2 regions of the Aurantimonas litoralis genome follow, and region 1 is predicted to be linked to the other one. Evidence: predicted binding sites of a transcription regulator. Region 1 holds the regulator's gene; the other holds the start of a gene.
What was found. The regulator LexA, encoded in region 1, represses DNA repair genes until DNA is damaged. The targets are predictions, from matches to a motif close to TGTTCNNNNTGTGTTCNG.
Positions count from the first base shown of each region.

Region 2: N7I30_RS06600 (putative DNA modification/repair radical SAM protein) is a predicted target of LexA. The motif match lies at 4,076-4,093, and genes of this name have one in related genera.

Region 1 covers NZ_JAPFBM010000007.1:48,691-56,273, forward strand. The annotation lists gene lpxB (lipid-A-disaccharide synthase) at 1-12, shown strand, start outside; gene gltA (citrate synthase) at 63-1,355, opposite strand; gene gltX (glutamate--tRNA ligase) at 1,500-2,921, opposite strand; gene N7I30_RS14830 (ComEC/Rec2 family competence protein) at 3,035-5,410, shown strand; gene lexA (transcriptional repressor LexA) at 5,505-6,224, opposite strand; gene N7I30_RS14840 (molybdopterin molybdotransferase MoeA) at 6,268-7,509, opposite strand; gene moaC (cyclic pyranopterin monophosphate synthase MoaC) at 7,506-7,583, opposite strand, start outside.
Region 2 covers NZ_JAPFBM010000002.1:372,162-379,744, reverse strand. The annotation lists gene N7I30_RS06615 ((2Fe-2S)-binding protein) at 32-520, shown strand; gene N7I30_RS06610 (xanthine dehydrogenase family protein molybdopterin-binding subunit) at 615-2,960, shown strand; gene N7I30_RS06605 (FAD binding domain-containing protein) at 3,097-3,903, shown strand; gene N7I30_RS06600 (putative DNA modification/repair radical SAM protein) at 4,107-5,354, shown strand; gene N7I30_RS06595 (UdgX family uracil-DNA binding protein) at 6,001-7,470, shown strand; gene N7I30_RS06590 (hypothetical protein) at 7,467-7,583, opposite strand, start outside.

The sequences.
Region 1 (7,583 bases):
ACCCAGACGTAGAAACGGGCGCCGCAGCGCCCGTTTCTTGTTGATCTCGAAGCGGAAACGCCTCAGCCGCGCTCGTCGACCGCGACGTAGTCGCGCATCTCGGCGCCCGTATAGAGCTGGCGGGGACGGCCGATCCGCTGATGCGGGTCCTCGATCATCTCCTTCCACTGGGCGATCCAGCCGACCGTGCGCGCCACGGCGAAGAGCACCGTGAACATGGTGGTCGGGAAGCCGAGCGCCTTCAGGGTGATGCCCGAGTAGAAGTCGACATTCGGGTAGAGCTTCTTCTCGATGAAGTACTCGTCGGTCAGGGCGATGCGCTCGAGCTCCATCGCAACTTCGAGCAGCGGATCGTCCTTGATGCCGAGCTCGTCGAGGACCTCGTGGCAGGTCTGCTGCATGATCTTGGCGCGCGGATCGTAGTTCTTGTAGACCCGGTGGCCGAAGCCCATCAGGCGGAACGGATCGTTCTTGTCCTTGGCCCGCGCGATGAACTCGGGGATGCGGTCCTTGGTGCCGATCTCCATCAGCATGTTGAGCGCGGCCTCGTTGGCACCGCCATGGGCAGGACCCCAGAGGCAGGCGATGCCGGCGGCGACGCAGGCAAACGGGTTGGCGCCCGAAGAACCGGCCAGCCGGACCGTCGAGGTCGAGGCGTTCTGCTCGTGATCGGCATGGAGGATGAAGATCCGGTCCATGGCCCGCGCCAGCACCGGGTTGATCCGGTAGGGCTCGCACGGCACCGCGAAGCACATGTGCAGGAAGTTCTCGGCATAGGCGAGATCGTTGCGCGGATACACGAAGGGCTGGCCGATATGGTACTTGTAGGCCATCGCCGCGATGGTCGGCATCTTGGCGACCATGCGCAGGCTCGCCACCATCCGCTGGTGCGGATCGGCGATATCGGTCGAGTCGTGGTAGAATGCCGACAGGGCGCCGACCGAGCCGACCATGACAGCCATCGGATGCGCGTCGCGGCGGAAGCCCGTGTAGAACCGGCTCATCTGCTCGTGAACCATGGTGTGCCGGGTCACGCGGTAGACGAAGTCGTCCTTCTCGCGGGTCGTCGGCAGTTCGCCGTAGAGCAGCAGGTAGCAGGTCTCGAGGAAGTCACCGCGCTCGGCGAGCTGGTCGATCGGGTAGCCGCGATGCAGCAGCACGCCCTCGTCGCCGTCGATGTAGGTGATCTTGGATTCGCAGGACGCCGTCGAGGAGAAGCCCGGGTCGTAGGTGAAGAGACCGGTCTGCTTGTACAGCGCGGTGACGTCGACGACGTCCGGTCCGATGCTGCCGCTGCGAACGGCCAGATCCGCATCTTTCTGACCCAATGTGAGCTTCGCCGACTGTTCCGTCATGCGTTTTCCCTTCGATGATAGCCGCTCAGGTATCGACCTCTCGCAGCGCACACAGATTGTTCAGATGCCTGACTACTCCAAACCCAGGAGTGCGACAAGTTTCCGATCACGCAATGTGTTGCGCCGCAATAGTCCTGTCCTTGGTCAGGCCGACTGGTCGCCCAGCCGCGCCAGCGATTCGTCCCGGCCCAGCACGGCCAGTACATCGAACACGCCCGGGGAGGTGGTGCGGCCGGTCAGGGCCGCGCGCAGGGGCTGTGCCGCCTTGCCCAGCTTCAGGCCGTTCTCCTCGGCATAGGCGCGTACTATGGCCTCCAGCTCCGCCGCAGACCAGTCCGGGGCCGCCTCGAAGCGCTTGGCGAGCGCGCCGACGATCTCGCGGCCGCCATCGTCGAGAATCGCCGCCGCCTTGTCCTCGAACGACAACGGCCGGTCGGCGAACAGATAGGCGGTGCTCTCGGTGAGCTCGACGAGGGTCTTGGCGCGTTCCTTCAGCCCGGGCATGGCCGCGGTCAGCTTGGATCGGATCTCCTCGTCTGAGCGGGTCTTCAGGATGCCGCCATTGGGCAGCACGTCCCGCTCGGCCATCAGCATGTCGACCAGGGTCGCGTCGTCGCTACGCCGGATCCAGTGGCCGTTGAGCGCTTCCAGCTTGGCGAAGTCGAAGCGTGCGGCGCCCTTGTTGATCTCGCCCAGATCGAACCATTCGATCATCTCCTCGGTGGAGATGATCTCGGAATCGCCATGGCTCCAGCCGAGCCGCACAAGGTAGTTGCGCAGCGCCACCGGCAGATAGCCCATGGCCTGGTAGGCCTCGATGCCCAGCGCGCCGTGGCGCTTCGACAGCTTGGCGCCGTCGGCGCCATGGATCAGCGGGATGTGGGCCATCACCGGCACGTCCCAGCCCATCGCCTTGTAGATCAGCGTCTGGCGACCGGCATTGGTCAAATGGTCGTCACCGCGGATGATGTGGGTGACGCCCATGTCGTGATCGTCAACGACCACGGCCAGCATGTAGGTCGGGCTGCCGTCTGAGCGCAGCAGCACCAGATCGTCGAGATCCTTGTTGGGAAAGCGGACGTCACCCTGAACCTTGTCGCGGACGATCGTCTCGCCCTCCAGTGGCGCCCGCAGGCGGATCACCGGCTTGACGCCCTCGGGGGCCTCGGACGGGTCGCGGTCGCGCCAGCGGCCGTCATAGCGCGGCGGACGCTTCTCGGCGCGTGCGGTCTCGCGCATCTCTTCCAGTTCGGCCTGGCTCGCGTAGCAGCGATAGGCCTCGCCCTTGGCAAGCATCTCCTCGACCACCTCGCGATGGCGGTCCGCCCGCTCGTACTGCGACACCGGCGGCTCGTCGGCGGTCAGGCCCATCCAGTCGAGGCCGTCGATAATCGCCTGGACCGCCGGCTCGGTCGAGCGGGCGCGGTCGGTGTCCTCGATCCGCAGCAGCATCTTGCCGCCCGTTGCCCTGGCGTAGAGCCAGTTGAACAGCGCCGTGCGCGCGCCACCGATATGCAGGAAGCCCGTCGGCGAGGGGGCAAAGCGGGTCACGACGGCGTCCGTCATGGTCTCTCCGATATTGATACGCTGAGTGTTGGGAGCGATCGGCGTGGATCGCTTTCGCTTGGCGGCTGTGTACCATAGGCGAGGGGAGAGACAAGCCGACGGGACCGGACGGCATGGACAGCGCCAGCGATCGCGACGAACGCGCAGGCGCGGCCTTCGGGCGGCGCGACGCCGTTCGGGCGGCGTTCCGGCGCTGGCGGGCGACGATCGCGCTGCCGCCGCGGGCCCGCTGGCGCCATCTCGGCCGGGACTGGCTTGCCGACCAGTTTGCCGCCGAGACCCGCGCCCGCACCGGTTTCCTTCTGGTCCCGCTCGGCCTGATGATCGGCGTGGCGCTCGTCCACGGTGCCGGCTGGGCCCCGAATATCTGGCTGACCGTCCTTGCCGCCATCGCGAGTCTTGCTCTTGCGCTGCGCCGTGCGGGGCGCCCCGTTCTGCACCCGATGCTGATCCTGGCGGGGTTCACCCTCGTCGGTACCTCCCTTGCGATCGGCGAGATCCAGCGCACCGAAACGACGATCCTCTCGGGCCAGGCGACGGTGCGCATTGCCGGTCCGGTCGTCTCGCGGGAGCGCACGGAGGACGGACGCTATCGCTATGTGGTCGCCGTCACGGAAACCGAGCGGCCGGTCCTGTCGCGACCGCCGGAGCGCGTGCGTATCGTCGTCGGCAGTCGACACGAGCCGATTGCGCCCGGCGGCCTCTATCGCGGTCTCGTCCGGCTCGGGCCGCCGTCCGGTCCGGCATTTCCCGGCAGCTACGACTTTGCCATGGCGCCGTTCTTTGCCGGGATCGGAGCCTATGGTTATTCGCTCGGCGCGCCGGAGGCCGAGCCGACCCCGCCCGCGGCGAGCGACGACGGAGACGGCCTTCTTGCCGAGCTGCGGCGAGTGCAGACTCGGACGCGCCTTGCCCTGACCGAGCGGATCAGCATGGTGATCGGTGGCCGCGAGGGCGCCATCGCCGCGGCCCTCATCACCGGCGAACGTGCCGGTATCCCCGACGATGCCCGCGAATGGCTGCGCGGCACGGGGCTTGCCCATGTCCTGTCGATCTCGGGCCTGCACATGGCGATTGTCGCCGGCTTCGCCATGCTGGCCGTGCGGTCGTCGCTATCCCTCGTGCCGGCCATCTCGCTGCGCCTGCCGGCGAAGAAGATCGCCGCCATCGTCGCGCTCGTGGTCGCGGCGATCTACCTGGCGATCTCGGGCGCCAATGTCGCGACCCAGCGCTCCTTCGTGATGCTGGCGATCATGCTCGGCGCGGTGCTGATCGACCGCCCCGCCTTGACGCTTCGCAACGTCGCGATCGCCGCCATCGTCGTCATCCTCGTCGCGCCGCATGCCGTGATGACCGCCAGCTTCCAGATGAGCTTCGCGGCGACCGTGGCACTGATCGGCGGCTATGCTTCCCTCTCGCAATGGCGCGCGGGGCGCGAACGCGGCCGCGAGACGCATAGGGGCGTCGGCGGCAAGATCCTCGTCGCGCTCTCCGCGATCATGGTCACGTCGCTTCTCGCGGGATCGGCGACCGCGCCTTATGCCGCCTATCATTTCCACCGGATGGCGGCCTTCGGCTTCGTCGCCAATCTCCTGACCATGCCGCTGTTCACGCTGTGGATCATGCCGCTGGCGCTGGTGGGAACGCTGCTGATTCCGTTCGGGCTCGATTCCTGGCCATTCCAGGCGATGGGAGCCGGCCTCTGGCTCGTCCTCGAGATCGCGCGCAATGTCTATGCCTGGCTGCCCGACCAGGCGATCGGACGCGTGACCGCCTTGGGGCTTCTGCTGCTGACGGCGGCAATCCTCACCGCATCCTGTCTCGCAAGCCGGTTGCGCTGGCTTGGCCTCCCGCTGGCACTGGCCGGATTCATTGCTGCGCCCGACAGGACAGCCCCGCCCGAGCTCCTGATCTTTGAGGACGGCAAGGAGGTCGCGACCCTCGCGGCGGACGGCCAGCTTGCCTTCCTGCGCGCAAGGCCCAGCGGCTTCATCGCGGAACAATGGGAGCGGGCCTTCGAGGCACGGGCGCCGCGGGGCGAGGACACCGAGCGAATCCGTGCGACGCTTCCCGCGGAGTGCGCGGCCAAATATTGCCGCTTCACCACGCGCGGCGGCCTGCGTGTGGTCTGGACGGAGGATTATGCCCGCACGGGCAATGCCTGCGACGAGGCGGATGTCGCCATCGTCTCGCGGGCGATCCGGCTTGCCGAATGCCGGTCCGGCGCCGTCCTGGTGACGCTGCGCACGCTGCGACGCACGGGCTCGCTGGCGATCGGCCGGGAGGCGGCGACGGGCCGGCCCCGCATCGTGCAGGCGATCAGCGATCCGCCCGAACGCTGGAACGTCCACCGGCTTGCGCCCTGGCCGGAATATTGGCGCAAGCCCGCCGCGCCGGACTCGCCGGTGACTGTCACGCAGCCGGCGTCGGCGACCGTCAGCAATAGAGGCCCGGCCGGTTCAGGCCGAACCGCGACGGCTGCGCCCTGAACGAGGACGGGCCGGTTTCGGGCCTCAACTCTTCGGGCGCGAGTCGCGAGGGCTTATCATCCGTTCTGCGCCGACCGTGTCCCGTTCGAAGCGGTCAGTAGCGGCGGATCAGGCCGATCAGCTTGCCCTGGACCTTGACCCGGTCCGAGCCAAAGATCCGGGTTTCATAGGCCGGATTTGCCGCCTCCAGCGCAATCGTGTCGCCGCGACGGCGGAAACGCTTGAGCGTCGCTTCCTCGTCGTCGACGAGGGCGACGACGATCTCGCCCGGAGTCGCCGTGTCGCCCCGGCGGATGACCACCGTGTCGCCGTCGAGAATGCCGGCCTCGATCATCGAATCGCCCTTCACTTCGAGGGCGTAATGTTCGCCGCTGCCCAGCATGTCCGGCGGAACGACGATGGAATGGGTGTTGTGCTGGATGGCCGAGATCGGCACGCCGGCGGCGATGCGTCCCATGACCGGGATGGCCGTCGAGGCAGACGCCTTGGCCGGCGCCGGCTGCACCGCGGGTGCGGGCCGGGCCGTGTCGCGGCTGCCTTCGATGACGCTCGGCTTGAATCCGGTGCGCCCGACGGGGGCCGGGCGGTTGCCCTGAATCGACTCGGGCAGTTTCAGGATTTCCAGCGCACGGGCCCGGTTGGGCAGGCGGCGGATGAAGCCCCGTTCCTCGAGCGCGGTGATCAGGCGGTGAATGCCGGACTTGGACCGCAGGTCCAGCGCGTCCTTCATTTCATCGAAGGACGGGGGCACACCAGTCTCGCGCACCCGATCGTTCACGAAGACCAGAAGATCGTGCTGCTTGCGCGTCAGCATCCGGGCGACTCCTCAAAACAAAACCTGAACAAAGCTATCTGTTCTAGTTGTGTTCCGCAAGTGGCTCCAGCGCCGTCAGGGGGACGTAATCGCAGGGATCGCCTGCTTCGGCCGGTGCGGCGCGGACCGGCCGGACGAGCAGCGCATCGGCCGCGGCATAGATCGACAGCAGCGAGGAATCCTGCCGCGACAACGGCACGATGCGGGGCGGGCCGGCGCCGTCCGGTTCGATCCGGGCGCGCACGAAATCCGTGCGGTCGCCATTGTCCGGCATCGGCGCGGCGAGAACGCCCCGGCGGTAGAGCGGACGCGCGGGCCGGCCCGCGAGGCGCCGGACCAGCGGCGCCAGGAACAGGGTCGCGGCGACCATGGAGGACGCGGGGTTGCCGGGCAGGCCGACGACCCGCATGTCGCCCAGCCTGCCGGCCATCAGCGGCTTGCCGGGGCGCATCGCCACCTTCCAGAAGTCGAGGGAGACGCCATGGGCGGCGAACACCTTGCCGACGAGATCGTGGTCGCCGACCGATGCGCCGCCGATGGTGACGAAGATGTCGGCGCCGTCCGCGATCGCCTGCGTCAGCTGGGCATCGATGGCCGCTTCCCGGTCGGGCGCGATGCCGCAATTCAGTGGCAGGCCGCCGGCCTCGCGCACCAGTGCGGCGACGCCGAAGGTGTTGGAGGCGACGATCTGCGACGGGCCGATGGTCTCGCCGGGCAGGACGAGTTCGTCGCCGGTCGCCAGGATCGCAACACGGGGACGGCTGCGTACCGGGATCGCCGGATGGCCGCCGCTGGCGGCCAGCGCGATGGCGCCCGGGGTCAGCACCGTGCCGGCGGTCAGAAGCGGCGTGCCGGCTGCGAAGTCGATTCCCGCTGGGCGGATGTGCTGGCCGACGACGACCGGCGCCGTCGCCGTGACGGTGCCGTCCCGCCGGTCGGCGTTCTCCTGGATCAGGATGGCGTCTGCGCCGGCCGGGACCGGCGCTCCGGTGGAGATGCGGATGGTCTCGCCTGGCTGCAGCGTGCCGTCATAGGCATGGCCGGCGGCCGATTCGCCGACGAGCCGCAGGGAGGGGAAGGGCGCTTTGTCGCCAAGGTCGGCGGCGCGGACCGCGTAGCCGTCCATGGCGGAGGCGTCGAAGGCCGGCTGGGTGCGCAGCGAGGCAAGGTCCGCCGCCAGAATGCGGCCCGACGCGTCGCGCAGAGGGAGCGTCTCGGTGCGGACGAGGGGGCGGGCGTCCTCAACGAGGAGACGGTAGGCCTCCTCGACGGGTATGAGACTCACGACGCGGCGTCCGCCGACCAGTCGCCGGAGCGGCCGCCGGATTTTGCCAGGAGGCGGATGCCGCTGATGGTCAT
Region 2 (7,583 bases), on a different contig from region 1:
CGATGCGATCAGACCCCCGGGGAGGATATCGATGAGTGACGTGACGATCACGGTGAACGGTCGGGAGATGAAGGGCGCGGTCGAAGACCGCACGCTGCTCGTCACCTTCCTGCGCGAAAATCTCGGCCTGACCGGCACCCATGTCGGCTGCGACACCTCGCAGTGCGGGGCCTGCGTGGTCCATGTGGACGGCAAGGCCGTGAAGTCCTGCACCATGCTGGCCGTCCAGGCCTCGGGCGCCTCGGTGACGACGATCGAGGGACTGGCCGACGGCGCCGAGCTGCATCCGGTGCAGACGGCCTTCCGGGAGCATCACGGCTTGCAGTGCGGCTTCTGCACCCCGGGCATGATCATGACGGCGGTCGACCTGATCCGCCAGCACGGCAGCGCGCTCGACGAGAAGGCCGTGCGCGACGGCCTGGAGGGCAACATCTGCCGCTGCACCGGCTACCACAACATCGTCAAGGCGATCCTGGCCGCCGCCGGCGCATCGCAGCCGCAGCAGGTCGCGGCCGAATAGGGAGGCAGGGCGGCCTTCGGGTCGCCATGGATCAGGGCGGCCGCAGCGATCCCGACGGTGATCCCGGCCCCCAGCGAAAATTGGGAGGTTTTCTATGGGTATCGAAGGCATCGGCGCAAAGGTTCTGCGCAAGGAGGATCGCCGGTTCATCACCGGACGTGGCCGCTATGTCGACGACATGGTCGTGCCGGGCATGAAATACGCGGCGTTCGTGCGCTCGCCCCATGCCCATGCGACGATCTCCGGCATCGACATGGACGAGGCCAAGGGAATGCCGGGCGTCATCGGCATCCTGACCGGCGAGCAGCTGCAGGGCGACGGCATCGGCAATCTGATCTGCGGCTGGGCGGTGTCCTCCAAGGACGGTACGCCGATGAAGATGGGCGCCTGGCCGGCGCTGGCGGTGGAGAAGGTCCGCCATGTGGGCCAGGCCGTGGCGGTGGTCGTCGCCGAAACCCAGATGCAGGCACGCGACGCGGCCGAAGCGGTGATGGTCGACTATGACGAGCTGCCCGCCGTGGTCAGCGCCGTCGAGGCGCTGAAGGATGGCGCGCCGCAGCTCCATCCGGAAGCCGAGAACAACCTGATCTTTGACTGGGAACTGGGCGACAAGGGCGCGACCGACGCGGCCTTCACCAATGCCGCCCACGTTACCAAGCTGCACATCGTCAACAACCGGCTGGTGCCGAACCCGATGGAGCCGCGCGCGGCACTCGGCCATTACGACGCCGCCGACGATCACTACACCTGCTGGACCACCTCGCAGAACCCGCATGTCGCGCGGCTGGTGATGAGCGCCTTCTACAATGTCGCGCCGGAGCACAAGCTGCGGGTGATCGCGCCGGATGTGGGCGGCGGCTTCGGCTCCAAGATCTACATCTATCCCGAAGAGATCGTCTGCCTGTGGGCATCCAAGCGCACCGGCGTGCCGGTGAAGTGGACGTCCGATCGCACCGAGGCGTTCCTGACCGACGCCCATGGCCGCGACCACGTCACCGAAGTCGAGATGGCGCTGGACGCCGACAACAAGATCCTCGGCCTCAAGGTCGACACGGTGGCCAATCTGGGCGCCTACATGTCGCTGTTCTCGTCGGCGACCCCGACCTATCTCTACGCGACGCTCCTGTCGGGCCAGTACGACATCCCGGCGATCCACGCCAATGTCAGGGCCGTCTACACCAACACCGTGCCGGTGGACGCCTATCGCGGCGCCGGCCGGCCCGAGGCGACCTACGTCATCGAGCGGACCATGGAGACGGCGGCGCGCGAGCTCGGCGTCTCGCCGGCGGAACTGCGCCGCAAGAACTTCATCCGCTCCTTCCCGCACCAGACGCCGGTCATCATGGCCTATGACGCGGGCGATTTCGACGCGACGCTGGATGCCGGCATGCAGGCGGCGGACGTCGCCGGCTTCGAGGCCCGCCGGGCCGAGGCACAGTCGCGCGGCAAGCTGCGCGGCCTCGGCATGAGCTGCTACATCGAGGCCTGCGGCATCGCGCCGTCGAAGGCGGTGGGCTCGCTCGGCGCCGGCGTCGGCCTGTGGGAATCGGCCGAGGTCCGGGTCAATCCGGTCGGCACGATCGAGATCCTCACCGGCTCGCACAGTCACGGCCAGGGCCACGAGACGACCTTCGCCCAGCTCGTCGCCGAGCGTTTCGGCCTCCCGGTCGACAACGTCCAGGTGATCCATGGCGACACCGACAAGGTGCAGTTCGGCATGGGCACCTACGGCTCGCGCTCCGGCGCGGTGGGCATGTCTGCGATCCACAAGGCGCTCGACAAGGTCGAGGCCAAGGCCAAGAAGATCGCCGCGCATCTGCTGGAAGCCGACGAGGGCGACATCGTCATCGAGAATGGCGAGGTAAAGGTCGCGGGCACCGACAAGTCGCTCGGCTGGCACGAGGTCTGTCTCGGCGCCTATACCGGCCACAATCTGCCGGACGGCATGGAGCCCGGCCTGAAGGAAGGCGCGTTCTACGATCCGACCAACTTCACCTTCCCGGCCGGGTGCTACATCTGCGAGGTCGAGGTGGATCCGGAGACCGGCACCACCGAGATCGTGCAGTTCGTCGCCGCCGACGATTTCGGCCGGGTGATCAACCCGATGATCGTCGAGGGACAGGTGCATGGCGGTCTCGCCCAGGGCATCGGCCAGGCGCTCCTGGAAGGCGCCCATTACGACGAGACCGGCCAGCTCGTGACGGCGTCCTACATGGACTACGCCATGCCGCGGGCCTGGGACCTGCCGATGTTCGACGTGTCGACCAACGAGACGCTGTGCCCCGGCAATCCGCTCGGCATGAAGGGCTGCGGCGAGGCCGGCGCGATCGGTTCGCCGCCGGCCGTCATCAACGCCATCACCGATGCCATCGGCAACAACGACCTGACCATGCCGGCGACGCCGCAGAAGGTGTGGCGGGCGCTCCACGCCGTCACCTGACGGCGGCCTGATCGTCCGGCGGCCGCAGACCGGCCGCCGGCAGCGTTCCGGGACCCCTGGTCCCATCGAGACAGCCGCGCCGCGCGGCCCGCGCCTGAACAGGACAGGCGCGACCCGGCGCCAAGGGAGACCTGAGATGTACGAGACCACCTATCATCGCCCCTCGACCCTCGACGAGGCCGTCCGGCTGGTCGGCGACAGCGGCGGGGAGGGCAAGTTCCTCTCCGGCGGGATGACGCTGATCCCGACCATGAAGCAGCGCCTCGCCGCGCCGACGGCGCTGGTCGACCTGCGCCATGTCGCCGAGCTCAAGGGCATCAGCGTCGAGGGCCGCGCGATCCGCATCGGCGGCGGCACGACCCATGCCGAGATCGCCGCCCATGAAGGGATCAAGTCGACCTGTCCGGGCTTTGCCTCGCTGGCCGGGCTGATCGGCGACATCGCCGTGCGCCACATGGGCACGATCGGCGGCTCGGTCGCCAATTACGATCCGGCCGCCGATTATCCGGCCGCCCTGAAGGCGATGGGCGCGACGATTCACACCTCGAAGCGCGAGATGCCGGCGGACGAATTCTTCGTCAGCCTGTTCGAGACGGCGCTGGAAGAGGACGAGATCGTCACCGCGGTGTCCTTCGAGGCGCCGGACCAGTGCGGCTACGAGAAGTTTCGCAACCCGGCCTCGCGCTACGCCATGTGCGGCGTATTCGTCGCCAAGCGCGGCGATGGCGTGAAGGTCGGCGTCACCGGCGCGGGCTCGAACGGCACCTTCCGCTGGGAAGCAGCCGAGCAGGCGCTGTCGGCGAATTTCGACGGCTCCGCCATCGAGGGGCTGTCGGTCGATCCGAGCGACATGCTGGCCGATCTGCACGGCTCGTCGGATTACCGGGCGAACCTCGTCAAGGTCGTCACCAAGCGGGCGGTCGCCAAGGCGCAGTCCCACTAGGCTTCGACAAAGCTTTCATGATGCGACGGCCGGGCTTCCGCCCGGCCGTTTTCGTTTGTGGGCTCGTACAGGATGGCGCCTCGCATCTAGCGCAGCCCGAAGCGCTTGGAGCGGCTCCGGAGTGACCACCTGCGACAGCCTGTAGCAGGGCAATCCGGCCGCGACCGCTCGCAGGAACATTCCGAGAACCCTATACAGGCGGGATGGCCAAGACCACGCTCATCGACAAGCTGGCGATCCTCTCGGACGCCGCCAAATACGACGCCTCCTGCGCGTCCAGCGGCTCGACCCGCCGCGACTCGTCAATGTCCGGCGGCATCGGCTCGACCGAAGGCTCGGGCATCTGCCATGCCTACGCCCCGGACGGGCGCTGCATCTCGCTGCTCAAGATCCTGATGACGAATTTCTGCGTCTATGACTGCGTCTATTGCGTCAATCGCTCGTCGTCGAACGTGCCGCGGGCGCGCTTTTCGGTGCAGGAGGTCGTCGACCTGACGATGTCCTTCTACCGGCGCAACTACATCGAGGGGCTGTTTCTGTCCTCCGGCATCATCCGCAGCTCCGACTACACGATGGAGGAGATGGTGCGGATCGCCCGCAAGCTGCGGCTGGAGGAAAATTTCCGCGGCTACATCCATCTGAAGACGATCCCCGATGCCGCGCCGGCGCTGATCGAGGAGGCGGGGCTGTTCGCCGACCGCCTGTCGATCAATATCGAGCTGCCGACCGACGTGACGCTGGAAGCCTTTGCGCCGGAAAAGAACCCGCGCGACATCCGCCGGTCGATGGGGCATCTGCGCGCCAAGATCGAAGAGCACAAGGGAGAGAAGCGGGACCGGGCCAAGCCGAAGCGTTTCGCGCCCGGCGGTCAGTCGACCCAGATGATCATCGGCGCCGACGGTTCTGACGACGACGCGATCCTCGGCCGGTCCGAAAATCTTTACGGCAATTATCACCTGAAGCGGGTCTATTACTCGGCCTTCTCGCCGATCCCCGACGCCTCGAGCCGGCTGCCGCTCTCCAAGCCGCCGCTGATGCGCGAGCACCGGCTCTACCAGGCCGACTGGCTGATGCGCTTCTACGGCTTCGACCGCGGCGAGATCGTCGCGGGCGGCGATGGCGGCATGCTGGATCTGGCGATCGACCCGAAGCTCGCCTGGGCGCTGAAGCATCGCGAGCGGTTTCCCGTCAACGTCAACCGCGCCGACCGCGAGATGCTCCTGCGGGTGCCGGGCCTCGGTACGCGGGCGGTGAACCGCATCCTGTCAACGCGGCGACATCGTAGCCTGCGTCTCGACGATGTGGCGCGGCTCTGCCAGTCGGTGGACAAGGTGCGGCCGTTCATCGAGGCGCTCGACTGGTCGCCGGGGGCGGCGACGGACAGCGCCGGCCTGCGCGAGCGCTTCGTGCCGAAGGTGCAGCGGACGGCCCAGCTCGAACTGTTCTCCTAGTGCTGCGTGCCGACATCTAGCAATATATAAGATCGCCAATGGAATAAATTACAAATGTTATCAAGGAAATAGCAGTAGTTACTGTTATTGTGTTTAGGCATAGCCTGTAAATATTGCTGCGGAATATCACTTCTATCGGAAAAATATGGTCAATCTGCTCGTCTATCGATAGATCTTTGTTTCCGCTTATATATTTATTTTCTTTATCTTCGAGGTCTGGATTCCGAATAACCGAAAACGGGCTGTTCGTCCAAAATCGAATTATTCTCAGTAACAATATAGACACGCCAATTTTGGTTAGAAGTATACATATATATATAAATTTAACAGCCGGGCTTTGAACGTTGAATAGTATAAGGCCATTTAGTGCGATCATTATAGACATATGCGTTAGTAGAGCTGAGGCTTTTGTGTCTATGACCGAAAATATTCGTTCGTAATCTGAGAATAGATCGAATCTGCGAAGCGCAAAATGGCCGAGGCCATATTTTTCAACTGCTATATCAAGTTCTTCTTTGCTGGAATTCTCGCCAAAACCTGCGAATTTTTTCTTCACCGTCGAATCGAACCAGTCAAAAAAATTTGGCAAATTCCTACCCTTGTCTATGAAGTTGACGAGCTATGAATATATTTCCGAAAGACGGCAGTGTCGATTAAATTTCAACACCTTTCCTTCTCCGCCGATTTCGACGCGTGGCGCCAGGCGGCGCGCACGGCGCTGGCGCTTGGCGTGCCGCCGGAGGAGATGAGCTTCACGGTCGGTGACGAAACCGCGGGCCTCTTCGCCGAGCCGCTGCCGCCGGCACCCGCCGGCGCGCCGCAGCCGACCGTGCCCAAGGCGTTTCCCGAACTGGCGTCCAAGCTGGTCTGCCATGCCGATGCCGACCGCTTCGTCTTTGCCTATCGCCTGCTGTGGCGTCTGCAGCGGGAAAAGAAGCTCCTGGAGATCGCGTCGGACCCGGACATCCTGCGCGCCACCGAGATGGAGAAGGCGGTCCGTCGCGACAGCCACAAGATGAAGGCCTTCGTGCGCTTTCGCGAGATCGAGGACGACGAGTGCCGTCGCCACTACGTCGCCTGGTTCGAGCCGTTCCACCACATCGTCGAACACACCGCGCCTTTCTTCGCCCGCCGTTTCGCCGGGATGGTCTGGACCATCCTGACGCCGGAGCGCAGCGCGCATTGGGACGGGAGCGAATTGACCTTCCTGCCCGGCGCCACCAGGGACATGCGGCCGGAGGGCGACGACATGGAAGCCCTGTGGCTCACCTACTACGCCTCGATCTTCAACCCGGCACGGCTGAAGGTGAACGCCATGCGCGCCGAGATGCCGAAGAAATACTGGGCGAACATGCCTGAGACGGCGCTGATCAAGCCGCTGATCGCCGGCGCCGAGGCGGCGTCTCGGCGGATGATCGAGACTGCGCCGACCCTGCCGAGCCTGCGTCACGAACGCCAGAAGGAGCGCGACATTGCACGAGAGCCCGATCTGATGGCGCGGACGTCGGACGAGCGCCCGACATCCATCGCCGCCGCGCGCGTAGCCGCCAGCCATTGCCGGGCCTGCCCGCTCTGGGAGCCGGCGACCCAGACCGTGTTCGGGCGCGGCCCGGAAAATGCGCCGGTCATCTTCGTCGGCGAGCAGCCGGGCGACCAGGAGGACATTGCCGGCGAGCCCTTCATCGGGCCGGCGGGCAAGGTGTTCGACGCGGCGCTGGGCGAGGCGGGGATCGACCGCAGCCGCGCCTATGTCACCAATGCGGTGAAGCACTTCAAGTTCGCGCCGCGCGGCAAGCGGCGCATCCACGCCAAGCCGAATGGCGGCGAGGTGCGGGCCTGCCGCTGGTGGCTGGACCTCGAGCGCGACCTGATCCGACCCAAGCTGATCGTGGCGCTCGGCGCGACGGCGGCGTCGGCCGTCCTCGGCAAGACGGTGACGATCCGGGACGCGCGGTCGACGCTGATCGATCTCGACGAGGGGACGCGGGCGCTGGTCACCGTGCATCCGTCCTACATCCTGCGGCTGCCCGACAAGGTGACGCAGGACCGCGAGCGTCGCGCCTTCCATGCGGACATGGCGCTGGTACTCCAGACGGTGCCGGAACTGGCGCTCTAGCCGATCAGGACGAGACGGATGCCGTAGCCGATCGTGGCGACGGCGGCGACGCCGCTGAGCCATAAGAGCGCGAACCAGCCGAGCCGGCTCTTCAGGCTACCCGGTGCCTCGTC